Regions from separate parts of the Planococcus maritimus genome, predicted to be linked through region 1. Evidence: riboswitches for the same ligand, from Rfam matches in the RefSeq annotation. Region 1 holds a riboswitch; the other holds the start of a gene.
What was found. Region 1 has a riboswitch for preQ1 ahead of queC (7-cyano-7-deazaguanine synthase QueC). Riboswitches for the same ligand answer to the same signal wherever they lie in the genome.
Positions count from the first base shown of each region.

Region 2: linked by a shared signal. The riboswitch ahead of queF (preQ(1) synthase) and the one ahead of queC (7-cyano-7-deazaguanine synthase QueC) in region 1 are both predicted to bind preQ1.

Region 1 covers NZ_CP016538.2:1,283,017-1,286,125, reverse strand. The annotation lists gene BBI11_RS06500 (universal stress protein) at 1-57, shown strand, start outside; gene BBI11_RS06495 (NADP-dependent oxidoreductase) at 100-1,038, opposite strand; PreQ1 riboswitch class I at 1,145-1,188, shown strand; gene queC (7-cyano-7-deazaguanine synthase QueC) at 1,197-1,859, shown strand; gene queD (6-carboxytetrahydropterin synthase QueD) at 1,856-2,278, shown strand; gene queE (7-carboxy-7-deazaguanine synthase QueE) at 2,272-2,982, shown strand; gene BBI11_RS06475 (zinc ribbon domain-containing protein YjdM) at 3,050-3,109, opposite strand, start outside.
Region 2 covers NZ_CP016538.2:259,109-262,217, reverse strand. The annotation lists gene BBI11_RS01445 (cytochrome P450) at 1-285, shown strand, start outside; PreQ1 riboswitch class I at 1,264-1,311, shown strand; gene queF (preQ(1) synthase) at 1,406-1,900, shown strand; gene BBI11_RS01435 (queuosine precursor transporter) at 1,913-2,545, shown strand; gene BBI11_RS01430 (endonuclease/exonuclease/phosphatase family protein) at 2,604-3,109, opposite strand, start outside.

The DNA.
Region 1 (3,109 bases):
CAAAGCGATGCACCCGACGATTATTATTCAGAAGAACGTTCCGGCAAATCGGAATAATAGATAAAAGCACGCAGCCTGATGGCTGCGTGCTTTTATCTGTCATCCTTTTACTTTGAGAACGATTTTGCCTCTGGCGTGATGAGATTCGCTTAACTCATGCGCATCTCGTACACCTTGTTCTGTCAGCGGATAAATGTGCCCAACTTCTGGCTTTACTTCCCCGCTAACGAAGAGATCGCCCAATTTTTTCAGTTGCTGGCCATTTGGCTCAAGCCAATAACTACTAGCTTCGATTCCGAACTGTCCCGCTTTTTCTTCATCTGGCTGACCGGCTATGCTGACCAGCTTGCCGCCCCGTTTTAAGACGCTATAGCTTTTGTCGAGCGTTTCGCCGCCCATTGTGTCCAAAACAAAATCAAAATTCTCCAGCACTTCCGAGAAATCCTCTTCCCGATAATCAATGACGCGGTTTGCGCCAAGTGAAGTGACGAGTTCATCGTTTTTATCACTTGCAGTCGTTGCTACGTAGCAGCCGATGCTGTTGGCAATTTGAATTGCCATGCTGCCGACGCCGCCAGCGCCTGCATGGATGAGCACTTTATCGCCTTTCTTAATCTGGCCGGTCTCTACTAAACATTGCCACGCTGTCAGCCCGGTTAATGGAATGGCTGCGCCTTCTTCAAAACTCATGCTTTCAGGCATGCGCGCCAGCAAATTCTCATCAACTGGGACGAATTCAGCATAGGTTCCTTGACGCGTTGTAGCTGGACGCGCGAAAACCCGGTCGCCTGGATGATAATGTCTGACCTCATCGCCCACTTCTTTTACGACTCCAGCGACATCCCAGCCAAGAATAATCGGGAACTCCCATGGCAGCATTTCTTTTAAATAGCCTTCCCTCAACTTCCAATCAATCGGATTGATTGAAGTCGCGTGGACTTCTACCAACACTTGATGCGCTGAAATGGCTGGCGTTTCCACTTCCCGTTCTTTTAGTTGCTCTTTTCCTCCGTACTGATCAATGACTATTGCTTTCATCTGCAGCCACTCCTCCCTTTTATCCACTGTATACCCTGACAACATTTTCGCTACACATGAAAAAACACAGGAACTCGCCTAATTATGCTATTATGGTAACTGTTTCATAAAAGAGGTTCGCAAACTCCCTCTCAAAAAAACTAAGGAGCTGTAGTTACATGAAAAATGAAAAAGCCGTCGTAGTGTTCAGCGGTGGACAAGATAGCACCACTTGCCTATTTTGGGCGTTAGAACAATTCAGCGAAGTGCTCGCCGTTACTTTTGATTACGGCCAGCGTCATGTGCAGGAAATTGAACATGCCAAACACATCGCAGAAACACTTGGCGTCACATTGCAAGTACTCGATATGGGACTCATCAATCAATTATCCGCCAATGCTTTGACGCGCGACTCGATCGAAGTCGAAGAACAAAGTGATGGCCTGCCATCTACATTTGTGCCGGGACGCAATTTATTATTCCTTTCTTTTGCCGCAATTTACGCCGACGCATTTGGTGCGCGACATTTGATAACGGGCGTCAGCGAGACGGATTTCAGCGGCTATCCGGATTGCCGAGATACTTTCATCCGGTCGCTGAATGTCACACTCAATTTGTCGATGGATAAGCAATTTGTTATCCACACGCCGCTTATGTGGCTAGATAAGGCAGGCGTCTGGGAGTTGTCCGACCAACTCGGCGCATTCGATTTTGTACAAAAAGAAACCTTGACTTGCTATCATGGCATTCCAGCAGAAGGCTGCGGCACATGCCCATCCTGTAGGCTGCGAAACGAAGGCTTGCAGACTTACCTTTCTCAAAAGGCAGGTGCAAAGTCATGATGCAGCAATTTTATCCAACGGTTTCGCATCCGTATTGCTTTGAATTAAACAAAGATATGCATTTTTCCGCGGCTCACTATATCCCTGCCGACGAAGCCGGGAAATGCGCTAAAATGCACGGCCATACCTATCATCTGAATCTAACGATTGCCGGTGACCAATTGAATGACACTGGCTTTCTGATCGACTTTAAACACTTGAAAGACCTGGTGCATAAACGCTATGACCATAGCGTATTGAATGACCATCCGGAATTCAGCCACACCTTTCCTACGACCGAATTGCTCGCCAAACAAATCCATACGCTGATTCAAGAAAAGCTTAACCAAACGGATAACCAACCGGAATGCTTGCAAGTCATCGTCCGCGAAACGCCGACAAGCTATGTGATCTACCGACCGAAGAAGGTGTCATCATGAAAATCCCTGTTATGGAAGTCTTCGGACCGACCATTCAAGGCGAAGGCATGGTCATGGGACAGAAAACGATGTTCGTCCGGACAGCTGGATGCGATTATTCCTGTTCCTGGTGCGATTCTAAGTTTACATGGGATGGTACTGGCAAAAGTACGGCGATGGCACCTGATGACATTGTCACTCAGTTAAAACAGCTCGGGAAAGATGCCTTTTCCCACGTCACCATTTCAGGTGGCAATCCAGCTCTCCATAAAGGAATAGCAGAACTGGTCGCGTTGTGCCGTGAAAACGGCTGGCGAACTGCGGTCGAAACTCAAGGCAGCATTTGGCAGGACTGGCTCACTGAAATCGATGATGTCACTGTGTCGCCGAAACCTCCAAGTTCAGGCATGATTTTGGATTACTCCAAACTCGATGCGATGCTTGGCAGGCTATCTGCGGCTCAAGCGAGTTTGAAAGTGGTCGTATTTGATGAAGCTGATTTCTTTTTTGCAGAACAGCTTCACTTGCGCTATCCAGCATTTCCATTCTTTTTACAAGTCGGCAATGACGACACACAAACGACAGACGATGAACAGCTGGTCCAGCATCTGCTTGGACGTTATCAATGGCTGATCGACAGACATTTAACATCCGCTCCACTAAACGACGCCAAAGTACTGCCTCAGCTGCACACCCTGTTATGGGGAAATAAACGCGGAGTTTAACTCAAGTATAAAACCCGGTCGGTTCGCTATTTCTGGCGAACTGACCGGGTTTTTGCTTGCATCGACCTCAGGCTTTTTTCACAAATTCCGATTTCAACTGCATTGCACCGAAGCCATCGATTTTGCA
Region 2 (3,109 bases), 1.0 Mb from region 1:
TTTTCTTTCATTCCGCAAGGAGGCGGCGACCATCATACCGGCCACCGCTGTGCGGGTGAATGGATGACGGTCATGTATATGCAGTCGATTTTTAAGTATTTTGCAGAGAACCTGGAATACAGCGTGCCTGAACAGGACTTGTCCTACGATATGTCCCGCATGCCGACGATGCCAAAAAGCCGCTTGATCTTAAAAAACGTGCAAAAACTGAAAAACCGCCCGGATAATGTGTTTTATCACGAACAAAAGAATACAACTGTGCAATCAGGTTGCCCGTTTCATTAATAATGAAAAGCTAGAGATTTTTTTCTCTAGCTTTTTTTATTTGCTGAAAAAAGAAGATAGCGAGGGCTTGTTTGTCTTATTGTTCCATAATTCTATTTGAGCTTCAGTTTAGTAGTCGCCACCCTGCTTTGGGTTGGCCTTTCGCAGTAAGCCAGGAAAACCGCCTGTCTTACCGCTTCGGCTCACCCCTTTACGCTCGGCGGCTGGGAGATTTCAATGAGTGAGGCGTGTTTAGGCGGGTCGGCTTCTGTACCCAGTTGCCGGCTTGTGGGGGAATCGCTTCCCGGATTGACCACATTTATGAAGATAGCGAGGGTTTGCTTGTGAAATTATTCCTGTTTATTAGTTGAACTTCATTTGGCAGTCGCCGCCGGGCTTTGGGTTGGCCTCTTGCCATAAGCCAGGAAGAACGCCTGTCTTACGGCATCGGCTCACCCCTTTACGCTCGGCGGCTAGGAGATTTCATTGAGTGAAGCGTGTTTAGTTATGTTTGCTTCTGTACCCAGTTGCCGGCTAGCGGGGGAATCGCTTCCTCGGACGTGGTATCTGGGTTTAAGATACTTGAATAGAAAGATTTTAATTAGAATAGAATTTACAATTACATCTTTATTGATCGAGATGACTTGAGCTACAAAGCCCGACACATTTCCACATCTTTTATTAAGTAGATTGAAGAAATGATCTTTCCCTCTAAACTAGAGACGGAGTGGAAGGGGGCGACTCCGGGAGGAATAGCGAGACAATTGAGACCCTGCAGGAGCGCAGCGACGAAGCGGCTCAATGCAAGCCCTCCGGAAAGCGTCCCCCTGAAACGCAGTCGAAAAGCGAATATTTTTCCAAACACTTCTTTTCATCACACACGTCTTGCCCTATTAACTATAGGAACTGAAAATTGCAAAGGCTAATCCCTAACAAACCACCAATTGACAGAACCGCCCCTATCTTATACGATAAGGCAGGAAATTAAATAACCCGGCAACGGGAGAGGTTCATAGCATTCCACCCTCTATAAAAAACTATGGATTTTGAAATCAAGCCGAATCCACATGCGATTCGGCTTTTCTGTTGTCCGATTTTTTATAGCTCTCCCCCGCCGGCCATTTTGAAGGAGGCCACACACATGGCAGGAAGAAATGAAGATACACTCGAGCATTTAGCTTTGCTCGGCAACCAGAACACACGCTACAAATTCGAGTACGACCCAGGCATTCTAGAAGCGATCGACAATCTCCACACGCGCGATTACTTCGTCAAATTCAATTGCCCGGAATTCACTTCGCTATGCCCGCAAACCGGCCAGCCAGATTTCGCGACGATTTATTTGAGCTTCATTCCCGATAAAAAGCTCGTTGAAAGTAAAGCTCTGAAGCTCTATTTGTTCAGCTTCCGCAATCACGGCGATTTCCATGAAGACGTCGTCAATATCATCATGAACGACTTGATCGAGCTGCTCGACCCCCGCTATATCGAAGTTTGGGGCAAGTTTACCCCGCGCGGCGGCTTGTCAATCGACCCGTATACGAACCACGGCAAGCCTGGCACGAAATACGAAGAAATGGCGACGTACCGGATGATGAACCACGACATGAATCCGGAAACAATCACCAATCGATAAGGGGAAGCGGCCATGCTACTTTATTTAAACGGTGCTTTTGTCGGCTTGCTCATCCTGTCGAATATCCTAGCGGTCAAACTATTCTCGATCAGTGAATGGGCCGTGCTGCCGGCCGCGGTCATCGTCTACGTCTTTACGTTTCCGATCACCGACACCATCGCAGAAGTGTACGGCAAAGAAGCCGCGCGCCAAACGGTCATGGCTGGGTTTATCACGCAACTCGCAGCGCTGGCGTTCATCTTTGCGGCGATTCAGTTGCCGTCCGCGCCGTTTTTCGCAGACCAGCAAGCATTCGAGTCGATTTTCTCGGCCGGCTTCCGAGTGACGCTCGCAAGTCTTGTGTCGTATTTTATCAGCCAGAACTTAGACGTCTCGATCTTCCACAAATTAAAAGCGAGAAACGGCGACTCGAAGTTGTGGCTGCGCAATAATGCATCGACGATGGTTAGCCAATTGGTCGATACGTCCATTTTTATCACGATCGCTTTTTATGGGACGATGCCGCTATCGGCGCTAGCCGCGATGATTGTAACCCAGTATCTGTTTAAATGGGCAGTCGCAGCAGCGGATACCCCACTTGTTTACTTGCTCGTCAAACTCGCACGCCGCTCCAAAACAAGCACCCAAAAAAGTTTTGCTTCATGAATAAAATCCATGCGCAGAAAAGCCGCCAGCAGTCTAACTTGCCGGCGGCTTTTCGTATTTACATTTTTTGTTTAGTTGGCAGGACTGCAGGCACGAGGATGGCAGATGGGACCTTTTTCTGTGTCCAGACCAGCTCTGCGGTGATCGGCAAATGGTCCGATACCGCCGTTTCGATTGTTTCGACCTCGCGCACGTCAAAACCGTGGTCAGCAAAAATATAATCGATGCGCGTCATCGGCTTAAACGATTCACCTGTTTCATGATTTTCATAAGGAGATGGATACGTATAGGCGTCGCCCCGCTTGGTTCTCAAGAAGACATCCGTCATGGTGCTGTGTAGATGGCTCAAGTGGCGGTGTGTCGGCGGCGCATTGAAATCGCCTGTGATGATTTTTGGAAAATAGCTTTTGCCCGCAATCTCCACTATTTCCGCAACACTCAGTTCCAATTCTTCATCTTTTAACGCCAAGTGAGCATTCAATACTTTGAGATACGTTCCTTCGATTTCAATTACGGTCTCGAGGACGCCTCGCTGCTCATTATTGTAGACGTCGGTAACGACTT